DNA from 2 places in the Micromonospora sp. NPDC051196 genome. Region 2 is predicted to be linked to the other one. Evidence: predicted binding sites of a transcription regulator. Region 2 holds the regulator's gene; the other holds the start of a gene.
What was found. The regulator HrcA, encoded in region 2, represses chaperone genes, less so after heat shock. The targets are predictions, from matches to a motif close to GGTTNGCACNCTCNNNNNGAGNGTGCNAACC.
Positions count from the first base shown of each region.

Region 1: groL (chaperonin GroEL) is a predicted target of HrcA. The motif match lies at 2,311-2,341, and genes of this name have one in related genera.

Region 1 is NZ_JBFBAY010000003.1:448,565-455,877, reverse strand. Features, by position in the region: gene AB0M35_RS10475 (GNAT family N-acetyltransferase) at 1-440, opposite strand, end outside; gene AB0M35_RS10470 (cold-shock protein) at 654-857, shown strand; gene AB0M35_RS10465 (hypothetical protein) at 1,283-2,263, shown strand; gene groL (chaperonin GroEL) at 2,539-4,161, shown strand; gene AB0M35_RS10455 (hypothetical protein) at 4,213-4,455, opposite strand; gene AB0M35_RS10450 (GNAT family N-acetyltransferase) at 4,532-5,479, opposite strand; gene AB0M35_RS10445 (hypothetical protein) at 5,523-5,654, opposite strand; gene AB0M35_RS10440 (S8 family serine peptidase) at 5,785-7,313, opposite strand, start outside.
Region 2 is NZ_JBFBAY010000013.1:45,989-53,301, reverse strand. Features, by position in the region: gene AB0M35_RS22795 (PhoH family protein) at 1-216, opposite strand, end outside; gene AB0M35_RS22790 (serine hydrolase domain-containing protein) at 400-1,740, opposite strand; gene AB0M35_RS22785 (histidine triad nucleotide-binding protein) at 1,785-2,147, opposite strand; gene AB0M35_RS22780 (SDR family oxidoreductase) at 2,241-3,002, shown strand; gene AB0M35_RS22775 (16S rRNA (uracil(1498)-N(3))-methyltransferase) at 3,025-3,759, opposite strand; gene dnaJ (molecular chaperone DnaJ) at 3,786-4,931, opposite strand; gene hrcA (heat-inducible transcriptional repressor HrcA) at 5,005-6,027, opposite strand; gene AB0M35_RS22760 (DUF4870 domain-containing protein) at 6,236-6,838, shown strand; gene hemW (radical SAM family heme chaperone HemW) at 6,855-7,313, opposite strand, start outside.

The DNA.
Region 1 (7,313 bases), on a different contig from region 2:
TAGGCCCGGTAGGCGCGGTCGTTGCCGACCACCACTTCGAGCATCAGTTCGTCGCGCCGTTCGGCTCGGGACCAGGCGGCCACCGCCGCGACCAGGTCCGCGAGCAGGCCGGTGCCGCGCCAGGTCGGGGTGACGTAGATCGCGTAGAGCAGGGTGACTCCGGGCTCTGCGGGGTGGGCGATGCCGCCCGCATGTCCGATCAGGCGACCACCCGGATCGGCGACGAACTGGGCGTTGGTGGCGCCCGTCGAGGTCTGGCGAATCCGGGCCGCGTACTCGGTGTGCGGGCGGGCGGCGGCTTCGGCGAGGGTCTCCAGGAAGGCCAGCGGCGCGTCGGCGAGCATCTCCAGACGCAGCGCACGCATCCGGCCGGCGTCGGTGGGCCGGACCCGCCGCACCTCGGCCCGCAGAGGGGCCGTATCGCCCGGGAAGCTGATCATGTCCGCATACCTATCACAATGACAGCCGACGATGTGGCTACTCGGAATATGCCCGATTTGTGGTCGTGCGCCGTCGTCACGCTTCGTGTACCGTGCGATTTCGGTCACCCTATTCCGTGGTCGTCGATGACTGCCGAAGACGGTGAGTTCCGGGCTGTTCGGCGTGCCGATGGTCCGGGGTAGTGGAACGCCGCGCAGAGTGAGGACAACACCGTGGCACAGGGCACCGTGAAGTGGTTCAACGCTGAAAAGGGCTACGGCTTCATCGCCGTCGACGGCGGGCAGGACGTATTCGTCCACTTCTCCGCGATCGAGATGGACGGCTACAAGGCGCTGGACGACGGCCAGCGGGTCGAGTTCGAGATCGCCCAGGGCCAGAAGGGCCCCCAGGCCGAGCGGGTGCGCGTCATCGCCTGAGTGCATCCCACCCACGCCGGGTAGACCGCCGGTACGGGTGGCGTGATCGCGGCCGGAGGGGGGCTGCGGTGCGGATACCTCACAAGGGAAGATCATGGGCCGGATCCAGCTGTCGCTGAGGAGGGTTCATGTCCGACCAGTCACCCCCGGCAGGTCCACCGCATTCGTCGCCCGACGAATCGGCCCCGTCCGCCGGTGCTTCCAGTTGGCAGCCCTCGGACCCGACCGCACCTGCCCCGTCGGCGCCAGATCCGGCCGGAGCCGGTCCGCTGTCGACTCCGCCACCCGGTGGATTCGGTCCGCCTTCAGTCCCGCCGGGTGGGTCCAGTGCGCCGGTGGTCCCCCCGGGTGGGTACGGCCCGCCGGTGGTCCCGCCGGGTGGGTTCGGTCCGTCTGCGGTTCCGCCGGGTGGGTCTGGTCCGCCGATGGTTCCGCCACCGGGTAATCCGCCGCCTTGGGCCGGCTATCCCGGCCAGCCGGTCCCACCGGCCGGTCAGCCACACCAGCCGGCCTATCCGGGCCAGCCCTACTACGGCTGGTACGACCCGGCGGCGTACGGGTTCTATCCGGCCGATGCTCTGGTCACCCCGCCCGGTGCGGGCCTGGGCGGTTGGTTCACCCGCTGTCTGGGTGCGGTACGCCGGGGCTGGCACCTGCTGCTGCCGATTCTCGTGCTGACCCAGGTGTTGCCGGCGGGGGCGCTGTCGGTGCTCGGGCTGGTCTTCGACCCTTCGGCCAGCTGGGAGGCCGAGCTCGCCGCCGACTCCGCAGCCCTGCCCGCCAACTTCGGTGTCGACATGGCGAAGTGGATGGGGGTGCTGATCGGCGGAAGCCTGATCTTCGGTCTGGTGCAGTGCATCGGCTGGGCCGCCGGTACCTGGGTGATCACCCGGCAGGCGGCCGGTGAGCAGGTCACCCTCGGGGCCGCCCTCGGCTACGGCCTGCGCCGGGCGCTCGGCCTCTGGGGCTGGATGTTGATCTTCACCCTGATCGTGACCGTTGGCTTCTGTCTCTGTTTCCTGCCCGGCGTCTATGCGGCTTTCGCGCTGGCCATGGCCGGTCCGGTCTACCTCTTCGAGCGCCGCGACCCGATCGGACGATCGCATCGGATGCTGCGTGACCGGCTGGGTCTGCTGCTCGGGCGGGTGGCGCTGACGATCGCAGCGGTGATCGGCATCGGGCTCGTCGCCAGCCTGGTGGAGGCGGTGGTGCTCGTACCGTTCGGTGTCACGCCGTTCGAAGCTGCGGGCACGGCGGTCGGCGCGATCCTGGCGATCTTCGTGGTGGCCCTGCTGGGGGTGCCGGCATACCTCGCTCAGCTGGTCGGACTGGTGGTCACGTACGCCGAGCAGCGGGCTCACGAGGGCCCGGTGAACAGCGGGCAACTGGCTGCCGAACTCGGCTGAGCCGGGCGATCGTGCTTGCACTCGGCAGGGGAGAGTGCTAAACAAGTCATTGGCACTCGCATGGCGTGAGTGCCAGCTGGTCGGGACGGTGGGGCTGCGGTCGCACTCGTGGCATAACCACGGGTGAGGCACGTGGCCGGTCGTCGCGGGCTATCCGGCCCGGCCGAGGAGACGTCGTCGTCGCCAGGTGGCGACGTCCCAAGGTGCGTACACCAGACGGTTCATCCGGGGCACACACTCGGGTGGCCCGTGAGTGTCCAGGAGGACAACGCCGTATGGCCAAGATGATCGCGTTCGACGAAGAGGCGCGCCGCGGCCTCGAGCGGGGCATGAACCAGCTCGCCGACGCCGTGAAGGTGACCCTCGGCCCCAAGGGCCGCAACGTCGTGCTCGAGAAGAAGTGGGGTGCCCCCACCATCACCAACGATGGTGTGAGCATCGCCAAGGAGATCGAGCTCGAGGACCCGTACGAGAAGATCGGCGCTGAGCTGGTCAAGGAGGTCGCCAAGAAGACCGACGACGTGGCCGGTGACGGCACGACGACGGCGACCGTCCTGGCCCAGGCTCTCGTTCGCGAGGGTCTGCGCAACGTGGCCGCCGGCGCCAACCCGATGGCCCTGAAGCGGGGCATCGAGGCCGCGGTCGCGAACGTCTCGGAGGAGCTGCTCAAGCTCGCCAAGGACGTCGAGACCAAGGAGCAGATCGCCTCCACCGCCTCCATCTCCGCTGGTGACACCAGCGTCGGCGAGATCATCGCCGAGGCGATGGACAAGGTCGGCAAGGAAGGCGTCATCACCGTCGAGGAGAGCAACACCTTCGGCCTGGAGCTGGAGCTCACCGAGGGTATGCGCTTCGACAAGGGCTACATCTCGGCCTACTTCATGACCGACCCGGAGCGTATGGAGGCCGTCTTCGACGACCCGTACATCCTGATCGCCAACAGCAAGATCTCGTCGGTCAAGGACCTGCTCCCGATCCTGGAGAAGGTCATGCAGTCGGGCAAGCCGCTGCTGATCATCGCCGAGGACCTGGAGGGCGAGGCCCTGGCCACCCTGGTGGTCAACAAGGTCCGTGGCACCTTCAAGTCGGTCGCCGTCAAGGCGCCGGGCTTCGGTGACCGCCGCAAGGCCATGCTGACCGACATCGCCATCCTCACCGGTGGCCAGGTCATCAGCGAGGAGGTCGGCCTCAAGCTGGACGCCACCGGCCTCGAGATGCTGGGCCGCGCCCGCAAGGTCGTGGTGACCAAGGACGAGACCACCATCGTGGACGGCGCCGGCGACGCCGAGCAGATCCAGGGCCGGGTCAACCAGATCCGGGCCGAGATCGACAAGAGCGACTCCGACTACGACCGGGAGAAGCTGCAGGAGCGTCTGGCCAAGCTGGCCGGCGGTGTTGCGGTGATCAAGGTCGGCGCGGCCACCGAGGTCGAGCTGAAGGAGCGCAAGCACCGCATCGAGGACGCCGTCCGCAACGCGAAGGCCGCCGTCGAGGAGGGCATCGTCCCGGGTGGTGGCGTCGCGCTGGTGCAGGCTGGCAAGACCGCCTTCGACAAGCTGGACCTGGCCGGCGACGAGGCGACCGGCGCGCAGATCGTCAAGATCGCGCTGGACGCCCCGCTGCGGCAGATCGCCGTCAACGCCGGCCTTGAGGGCGGCGTCGTGGTCGAGCGGGTTCGCAACCTGGACGCGGGTCACGGCCTCAACGCCGCGACCGGCGAGTACGTCGACCTGCTGGCCGCCGGCATCATCGACCCGGCCAAGGTGACCCGGTCGGCGCTGCAGAACGCCTCGTCGATCGCCGCGCTGTTCCTCACCACCGAGGCCGTGGTGGCGGACAAGCCGGAGAAGACCCCGGCCGCCCCGGCTGGCCCGGGTGGCGGGGACATGGACTTCTGAGTCCAGCTCCAACGCCGAAAGGGCGGGCCGCGTCAGCGGCCCGCCCTTTCGCTATCTGGGCAACGGGCGCTGGTTGCGCCGCTTCTGCGCCCGGTCGTACGGCGGGCGGTGCGGCACCGGCTCGTCCACCAGGATGAGTGGCTCCTCGGGCGGTTCGACCGTCCCGGTCATCTCCGCCAGCTGTTCGGCGTCGCCGTAGTCCAGCCGGTCGATCGGCAGTTTGCCCGGCAGTTTGTGGGCCGGGGCCCAGCTGACAGGCGACGCCTCCTGGGCCTGATCGTCGTCCGTGGTCATGGCTGCCTCCTCTATCCGAAACGGTAAGGGGCGTCGATGACCCCGGCGGGCGAACGGCGCTATCGGAGGCTATGTGCTATTCGTCCGTCATTGTCTGGTCGAGGCTCTTGCGGTATAGGAAGAAGACCCGCTCGATCCGGGCGCCCGCACTACGCGAATAGAAAGGCACCGGACCGACCCAACCGATCTGCGCGGTCCCGATGCCGGCCGCCCGCTGGTCGGCCAGGCAGCGCCGCAGCAGGACGCCGCCGATGCCGGACCCCTCGGCGGCGGGTGCGGTGCCCATCGGTCCGAACCAACTCGGCCGCGACGACCCGTACGCGGCGAAGCCGAGCAACTCGCCGTCGCGTTCGGCCAGATGGCAGCCGGCGTCCGGGCGTCCGAGCGAGCCGGCCAACTCGGCGTCCCAGGAGCCGCCGAAGGTGGCGCGGGCGAAGGCGGCGAGCGCCGGCAGGTCGGCGGGCTCGGCACGGCGTACGGACACCCCCTGCCCGGCCAGGCGGGCCTCGGCGGCCTGCGTGGACCGCAGCGCCGGTGACCCGTCGTACGACAGGTCGGCGGTCATGTTCCAGGCCGTACGGTCCTGCGTGTAGCCGAGGGCGAGGGCCAGGCAGATCGCCGGGGTGTACCGGACATCCACCCCGGGCCAGGCGTAGTGCGGCGGATTGCCGGCGAGGAGCACCTCGACCGCGCCGAGGTCGGCCAGCGCTCGCTCGGCGTGCCCGACCAGAATCCGGCCGATGCCCTGACGCCGTCGTCGCGGGTGCACGGCCACCAGGTCCACGTGCCCCGTGCGGCCGTCCGCGCCGGCCACCGAACTGATCAGTACGCCGACCAACTCGTCGTCCCGGTACGCGCCGAACACCCGTACCGTCCGGTCGTCGCTCGCCCGTTCCCAGAGCGTCGCCACGAGTGACCTGGCCTCGGCCGCGTCCTCCGGCAGGTCGAGCGCCTGTTGACACAGCCCTGTCACCTCGGAAGCCCGTTCGATGGTCAACTCTGCGACGGTCGTCTCGGCATCCATGGCTGCCGACCATAGATCACGGTCGACCGGGTGTCAGCCTCGCTCATGGCGGGGTGCTGATGCCCCCTCGGATGCTCAACGGATCTTCGACGGCGGACTTGGTGACCACCTGGATCACCCCGCAGCACAGGGCCACGATGAGCGCCGGCACGCCCAGCAGGACCAGCAGCGCCATGCCGCGCCACCGGGCAAACGATGGCACCAGGGGAGCCGTCCCGGATGAATGACCGTGCATGAGCCTGCAAGATAGCAGTTCAAGAGCATTTTTGTGACCCCTTGACGAGGCTTGCTCACATTCCGTGAGGTCAGCTGCGGGCGGCGCGTACGGCTGCGTACGCGTTGACCAGGCCCGCGCCGATCACGTTCTGCGTACCGCCGCAGGCGTCGGCCCGCTCCGCCGAACCGGTGCCGGCCGGCACGGCAGTGGCCGTGGCGCGCAGCAGTTGCCGGGTCCGATCCAGGTCGCCGACGAGATCCGGGTTGGCCGACCACATCAGCGCGACCACGCCCGCCACCTGGGGAGTGGCCATGGACGTGCCGTCGAGCGTGGCGTACCCGCCACCGGGCATCGCAGAGAGCACGTCCGCCCCGGGGGCCATCAGGTCCGGTTTGGCCACCCCGCCGGGCGCCGGGCCACGGGAGGAGAAGGCGGCGACCCGACGCTGCTGGTCCACCGCACCGACGGTGAGCACATCCGGGTACGGCGCGGGTGGGTCCTGTACCGAGCGGCAGAGCGGTCCACTGTTGCCGGCCGCCGCGACGACCAGGATTCCCGCCGCCTCCAACGCGTCCGTGGCCGGCCGTAGCGCCATCGGGTCGCAGCCCTCGATCGGCGGGCAGCCCCACGAGTTGGTCAGGATCTCCGGCGCCCGGGTCGGCCGTCCGTCGGTGAACGGGTCGCCGCCGGGCGGGAAGGGCGCCAGCATGAACTGGAGGCAGTCGAGGTAGGCCGCCGGATTGCCGAGGTTGCGGTCGAGGTTGACGCAACCCACCCAGTCCGCCCCGGGCGCGACGCCGATGCCGCCACGGCCGACCGCACTGCCCGTCGTGTGGGTGCCGTGCCCGCTGCGGTCGGTCGGCGTACGAGTGCCGTTCCACGGGTCGAACCAGGAGTCGTCGCCACCCCGGTAGTTCTCGGCCAGGGTCGGATGCCGCCCGTCGACCCCGGAGTCGGAGCTACCCACGGTCACCCCGGCTCCGGTGACCCGCAACTCGGACCAGACCCGGTCGGCACCGATCATGGTGATGTTCCAGGGCGGTCCCTGCGGTGCGGGCGCGTCACCGGCCGACGGCTCGGCGGGGGACGGCAGTGGGCGTAGCCGCTGGCTGACCAGCACCCGAGCCACTTCGGGCCGGCTGGTCAGCCAGGCCCGTACCGCCGGACCACCGTCCACCTCGATCGCGTTGACCAGGTAGTAGGGCCGGTGGTCCAGCCGCAGCCGGCGCAGCTCGCTGCGTAGGTCGACCTGCGTGCGCTCGGCGGTGGCGACCAGCCGCCGGTAGACCTCCCCGGCGCGGGCGTCCCGGCCTGCCTTACCGGTGCCGGCTGGCAGGTCGGCGAGATCGGCCTGTTCCCGCAGCAGCACGAAGAGCCGCTCGCCGTGCAGGCCGGGTTGGCCGGCCCCAACACCCACCGCGGCGACCGCGACCAGCAGGACCAGCGTGGTCAGCCCGGCCACCGCCGGGCGTGGCGGGCGCGCCGCCGGACGGGCCAGCAGCAGGCCGTACGCGAGCGCCAGAACGAGCGCGACGACGAGCCCGGCGCCGGCGGCCACCGCCACCCAGAACGGTACGTCCCGGGAACTGGCCAGCAGCAGACTGATCTCCTCCGGGT
Region 2 (7,313 bases):
CAGTTCGCTGAAGATCCGCTCGGCGAGGGCGTTGTCGGCGGGTGCGCCGGTGATGGTGATCTCGTTGCCCCGTACGTGCACGTCGCTGTTCACCGAGCGCTCGACCAGTCGCAGGATCTCGTCACCCGCGCCGAGCAGGTTCACCATGATCTTCGAGTCGGGGACGGTGATCCTGGTCTGCACCCGGGGTGGGCCGGGAGGTGGGGTGCCGGTCATAGGTCGGGCCGAGGGGCCCTGCGCCACCTGCTCTCGATCTCGGTGCCGGGCCTGGCGCCACGGCGTGCTGACGTTACCCCCATCGTATCGGGTCGCCGGCAGGGACACGCTGCCCAATTCCGCTGGCGCGACAGGCGCACACCAGCGGACGAACCGGACAAAAGCCTGAGCATCGGGTTCGGTTCAGGCACGGAAGTCGTAGCCGTCGAAGGCTTCCTGGTGCCGGGTGAACCGATAGGTCGCCCAGTGCATCCGGATCACCACGCCGTCGCCGTCGCGGGTCAGCCGGAGCAGTTCGCCGACCTCCCGCCCGGCGACCGTACGGAACACGTCCGGCCGGTCCGACAGTGGCGCGAAGACCGCCGACGGCTTGCCCGCCGGGTCGTCCGCGCCCCGGGCTTGCAGGGTCGCGTCCCGCCAACTGAACACGTACTCGAAGCCCTCGCCCCACCAGCGGCCGAGCAGCCCGCGCAGGTGGGCGGGCGCCGGGTCGCCGGGTCGCCACGGGGTGATCTCGGCCGGATCGTGCTCGACAGCCGCCGCGAGCAGCCGGTGCGGCAGTTCCAGCAGCTCCGCCGCAGTACCCGAGGAGCCCAGCACGGCGGTGCCGAACGCGGCCGGTGTGCCCTCGCCGCCGCGTCGGCCGTACGCCCCGGCGAGGAAGCCGGGCATGGCACCGTCGTGCCCGACATGCACCACCCGGTCGCCCTGCGGCACCAGGATCAGCCCGAGGCCGAAGCCGGCGTTCCACACGGCCTCGTCGGTGACCGTCACCGGCCAGCGCATCTCCTCGACGGTGGCCGGGGTCAGCACCCGCCCGGCCGCGTCCATCGCCGCCGGATCGGCCAGGAACGCCGCCCAGCGGGCCATGTCGGTGGCCGTGCTCCACAGTTGCGCGGCCGGACCGACGGCACCGAAGTCGGTCGGCGGCTCCGGATGCGCCTCGTCGGAGTAGGCGTCGACCAGATAGCCGGTGGCCGCCCGAGGGCCAGGTGTGACCGTGGTGCTGGTCAGTCCGAGCGGGGTCAGCACCCGCTCGGTCAACACCTCGGCCCAGGTACCGCCGCGCAACTGCCCGACCAACCGGCCGAGCAGTGCCACTCCCAGGTTGGAGTAGTGGAACCGGCGGCCGGGCGGCAACACCCGCTCGGCCCGGGCCAGCTCGGCGACCAGTCGGTCGGCGTCCGGCACCCGCAACGTGTCCCAGACGTCGCCGTACGGCTCGCGTTGCAGGCCGGCGGTGTGCGACAACAGCCGGCGTACGGTCAACTCGCCGTGTGCCGGCAGGTCGAGGTGCCGGTCCAACGGATCATCGAGGTCGAGCAGGCCCTCGTCGCGGCACTGCATGACCAGTACGGCGGTGAAGGTCTTCGTCACCGACCCGATCCGGAACCGGGTCTGCTCGTCCAGCGCGGTGTCGTTGCCGGTGCCGCCGACCGTGCACGTCCACACCGCCCGGTCGGCCCGGTACACGGCGGCCGAGACCGCCGGTACCCGGGCCTGCGCCTGGACCCGGCACACCATCCGTTCCAGGTGCGGGGCGGCGGCGGTACGGCCGGCGGCCGAACTCACGCCAAGCTCCGGGCCAGCATCGGGCCGAGCGGCGCCCCGCCCAGCAGGTGCGCGTGCGCGTGGAACACCTCCTGGCCGCCGTAGGTGCCGGTGTTGAACATCAGCCGGAACCCGTCGCCGAGCAGCCCCTCGTCCTCGGCCACGGCGGCGGCCGTGGCCAGCACCTCACCGGCCAGTACCGGGTCGCCCTGGCCGAGGGTGGCCACGTCGGCGTAGTGCTCCTTGGGGATGACCAGCACGTGCACCGGCGCCTTCGGATCGATGTCGCGGAAGGCAAGCGTGGTGGGGGTCTCGCGGACCACCGTGGCCGGGATCTCCCCGGCGACGATCCGACAGAACAGACAGTCAGCAGTACTCACCGGGGCAGTGTAAGGAAGGGCCCCCTCCTAACGTCTCAGGTATAGGAAGGGCCCCTTGTCAACACTGCCCAGCGGTACGGCAGGATGACCCGCATGGCGGGACGGGCGGTGCTGGTCACGGGCGGTTCACGTGGCATCGGGCGGGCGGTGGTTCAGGCCTTCGCCGCCTCCGGCGACCGGGTGGCGATCCACCACCGCGACTCGGCCCAACTGGCCGAGCAACTGCGGGCCGAGTTGCCGGGCACGGGCCACGTGGTGGTCCGTGCCGACCTCGCCGACCCCGACGCGGTACGGACGATGGTGGACGAGGCCGCCGACCGCCTCGGCGGGCTCGACGTGCTGGTCAACAACGCCGGCGTGTTCGGACCGGCCGATCCGCCGCATCCCGTCTTCGGCAGCAGCTATGAGCAGTGGCGGCAACGTTGGCGACAGGTGTGCGACACCAACCTGTTCGGGGCGGCCAACGCCGCCTGGTGCGCCGCCCAGCACATGCGCACGCGAGGTGGTCGCATCGTCAACGTCTCCTCGCGCGGCGCGTTCCGCGGCGAGCCGACCAATCCGGCGTACGGTGCCAGCAAGGCCGGTCTCAACGCGATGGCCCAGTCGCTGGCGGTGGCCCTGGCGCCGTACGGCATCGCGGTGGCCACGGTCGCGCCCGGGTTCGTCGAGACGGACATGACCAACGAGCACCTCAAGGCTCCGCGGGGTGCGGCGATCCGGGCCCAGAGCCCCTTCGACCGGGTGGCCCGTCCCGAGGAGATCGCTGCGGCCGTGCACTGGCTGGCCAGCCCCGAGGCGGAGTGGGCCTCCGGCACCATCATCGACCTCAACGGCGCCTCCTACCTGCGCACCTGACGCAGCAGGCCGAAACCGGGGTCTACCAGCGCAGGAGGCGGGTGGCGAGGACGGCCAGGGCGGCCACCCCGGCGGTGGAGGTACGCAGCACCGAGGGGCCTAGGCGGACCGGGTGCGCGCCGGCCTCCTGGAAGGCTGCCAACTCGGTCGGGGTGATGCCCCCCTCGGGGCCGACCACCAGCACGATCTCACCCCGGTCGGGCAGCTCGACGGTGGTCAGCCGGTCGGTCGCCTCCTCGTGCAGGACGAATCCGGCGGCGGCACCGGCGATCCGCCGGGCAACCGACCCGGTGGGCTCGTCCGGCGCGCCCGCCACCACCGGCAGCCACGCCCGGCGGGCCTGCTTGGCCGCCTCCCGAGCCGTGGCCACCCACTTGCCCCGGGCCCGTACGCCCCGGTCACCGCGCCACTGCACCACCGACCGGCCGGCCGCCCAGGGGACGATCTCGTCCACTCCCGCCTCGGTCATCGCCTGTACGGCCAGTTCACCCCGGTCGCCCTTGGCGATGCCCTGCACCACCACCAGTCGGGGGTTCGCCGCGTCGACGTACCCCCGCCGGGTGATCTCGATGTCGAGGGTGCCGCGGCCGACGGCGGTGACCACGGCGGCGGCCGTGCCGCCCCGGCCGTCGCCGAGCAGCAGTTCCTCGCCGACCCGTAGCCGTTGCACGGTGGCGGCGTGGTGCCCCTCGGGGCCGTCGAGCACCATCGAGTCGGCGGTGGGCAGCGACTCGACCAGGAACAGCGGAGCGGACATGTCCGGCAGCCTCGACCAGGACCGACTCAGGCGTGGCCGTTGAAGGCGTCACGCATCCGGGAGAAGAAGCCGCCCTGCTTGGTGAGTTCGGCGACCTCCTCGCCGCGGGTCTTGGCGAAGTCGCGCAGCATCCGCTCCTGGTCGGCGTCGAGCTTCGTCGGGGTACGCACGTCTAGGTGGACGTAGAGGTCACCACGACCGGTGCCACGCAGGTGGGGTACGCCCCGGGCGCGCAGCCGCAACGTGCTGCCCGGCTGGGTGCCCGGCTTGACGTCGACCGGCTCCTCACTGTCGAGCGTCTTGATGGTCAGCCGGGTGCCGAGTGCCGCGGCGGTCATCGGCACGGTGACCCGACAGTGCAGGTCGTCGCCCTTGCGGGAGAAGACGTCGTGCGGCCGCTCGTGGATCTCGACGTAGAGGTCACCGGCGGTGCCACCACCCGGGCCCACCTCGCCCTGCTGGGCGAGCCGGATCCGCATGCCGTCCTCCACCCCGGCCGGGATCTTGACGGTCAGCGACCGGCGGGTCCGGACCCGCCCGTCACCGGCGCAGGTCGGGCAGGGGTGCGGGATGGTGGTGCCGTAGCCCTGGCAGACCGTGCACGGCCGGGCGGAGACCACCTGGCCGAGGAAGGTGCGCTGCACCGACTGCACCTCGCCCCGGCCACCGCACGCCTCGCAGGTGGCCAGGTGGGTGCCGGCGGCGGTGCCCGCACCGGAGCAGGTGGTGCAGAGCACGGCGGTGTCCACCGTGATCGGCGCCTCCACCCCGAAGGCGGTCTCCTGAAGGTCCAGTTCCAGCCGCAGGATCGCGTCGGCACCGGGTCGGGTACGCGGTCGCGGTCCCCGGCCGGCGCCGGTGGCCCCGCCGAAGAACGCGTCCATGATGTCCTGGAAGCCGACGAACGGACCGGCACCGCCGGGCCCACCCGGGCCGCCGGCACCGCCGCCGCCCGGGGCCAACGGGTCGCCACCGAGGTCGACGATCTGCCGCTTCCGATCGTCCGAGAGGACCTCGTACGCGGCGTTGATGTCCTTGAACTTCTCCTGTGCCTCCGGGTCCGGATTGACATCCGGGTGGAACTGTCGCGCCAGCTTGCGGTACGCGCGCTTGATCTCGTCGTCGGAGGCGCCTCGGCTGACGCCGAGAATGCCGTAGTAGTCCCTGGCCACTGCGTTCCGTGTCCTCGTGTTCGTCTCGCGTTACGCCGGTCGGCGGCGGCAGCCCACCGTCGGCCCTGACTGATCAGTTCTGGGCCAGCAGCTCGCCCACGTAGCGTGCCACGGCCCTCACCGTGGCGATGGTCCCGGGGTAGTCCATCCGGGTCGGCCCCAGCACGCCCATCCCCCCGACGATGGTCGCGCCCGGGCCGTAGCCGGTGCTGACCACGGATGCCGCCCGCAGGTTGTCGATCTCGTTCTCGTCGCCGATGCGCACCCGCAGCGTGCTCGGCTCAACCTCGCCGATGAGTTTGAGCAGGACGACCTCCTCCTCGAGCGCCTCGAGGACCGGTCGCAGGGATCCCTGGAAGTCCAGCAGCCCGCCGCGGGCGAGGTTGGCGGTGCCGGCCAGCGCGATCCGTTCCTCGTGCCGCTCGACCAGCGTCTCCAGCAGCACGGTCGACAGGGTGGTCATGGCCGGACGCAGGTGCGGCACGGACTCCTCGATGAGGGCCTGCACCAGCGGCGGGGTTTCCGACAGCTGGATGCCGACCAGCTTCTCGTTGATCGTCCGACGCAGGTCTATGACGTCGTCGGCGAGGATCGGGGCCGGCAACTCGACCAGTCGCTGCTCGACCCGCCCAGTGTCGGCGATCACGACCAGCATCAGCCGGGTGGTCGAGATCGGCACCAGTTCCAGGTGCCGGACACGAGACCGGGCCAGGCTCGGGTACTGCACCACGGCGACCTGTCGGGTCAGCTGCGCCAGCAGCCGGACCGTGCGGTGCACCACGTCGTCGAGGTCGACCGCCCCGGCCAGGAACCGCTCGATGGCTCGGCGTTCAGCTGGGCTGAGCGGCTTGACCCGGCTCAACCGGTCGACGAAGAGCCGGTAGCCACGGTCGGTGGGCACCCGGCCGGCGCTGGTGTGCGGCTGGCGGATGTAGCCCTCCTCCTCCAGCACGGCCATGTCGTTGCGGACGGTGGCCGGCGACACGCCGAGCTGGTGCCGCTCGACCAGCGCCTTGCTGCCGACCGGCTCCTGGGTGGCGACGTAGTCCTCGACAATCGCCCGCAGCACGGCGAGCTTGCGGTCGTCGAGACCCATCTCCCACCTCCTGTCGCAGGCCAGTGTCAAGCGTCCACCGCCGCCAGCGGGCGCCCTGGCACTCGACTGTAGCGAGTGCCAGTCTACGTCGAGGCCCCCGGCAGCGCGATGATCAAGAAAACAGACGTGTCCGAGGGCCGATCGTAGGGTTGACACTCGCCGGTGTCGCTATGGTGCGCCATTGCCGCTGGCACCTACCGTGAGCCCCATGACTGAACCACCTCGTCCCCCGAATTTCGGCGACGATCCCACGGCTCCGATGTCCGGATCGTCTGGCCAGGGCGGCTATCCCCCGCCCACCGGCGACCAGCCCCCGTCGGCCGGCTACCCGCCACCCGGTGGCTATCCGCCGCCTGGCGGCTACCCGCCACCCGGTGGCTATCCGCCGCCCGGCGGTTACCCTTCGCCCGGTGTCGGTTACCCGACCGGGGGCTACGGCGCGCCCGGCGGCGGCTACGGCAGCAGCGAGGACAAGACCTGGGCCCTCATCGCCCACTTCGGCGGCCCGCTCGGCGTGATCGTCGGTGGTGGCCTGCTCGGCTGGGTCGCGCCGCTGATCGCGATGATGAGCCGCGGGCAGCAGTCCCCCGCCGTCCGGGCACACGCGGTCGCCGCCCTCAACTTCCAGATCACCTGGGCGGTCGCGGGCGTGCTGGCCTGGGTGCTCGCCACGATCACCTGCTTCGTGCTGTTCTTCGTCCCGATGATCGTCTGGATCATTCCGGTGATCTTCGGCATCATCGGCGGGGTCAAGGCCAACGAGGGCACGCTCTACCGCTACCCGATGACCTACACCTTCGTGAAGCGCTGACGCCCGGTCACCGCGCTCAGGGCAGCAGGTCACGCACCACAGCGTCGGCGAGCAGCCGGCCGCGCAGGGTCAACACCCCGCGGCCGGCCGCGTGGGCGGGCGCGGCCAGCAGACCGTCGGCCACCGCCCGCGCCGCAGCCGTGCGCCCGGCGTCGTCGAGGACGTCCAGCGGCAGGCCGCCGGCCAGCCGCAGCCGCAGCATGACCTCCTCCATCCGGGCCTCGTCGGCGGTCAGCACCTCCCGCGCCAGGCCGGGTGACCGGCCGGCGGCCAGGCGTTGGGCGTACGCCGTGGGGTGTTTGACGTTCCACCAGCGCACCCCACCGACGTGGCTGTGCGCCCCCGGACCGAGGCCCCACCAGTCACCGCCGGTCCAGTAGAGCAGGTTGTGCCGGCAGCGGGCGGACGGCGTACGGGCCCAGTTGGACACCTCGTACCAGGAGAAACCGGCCGCGTCGAGGGCGGACTCGGCGGC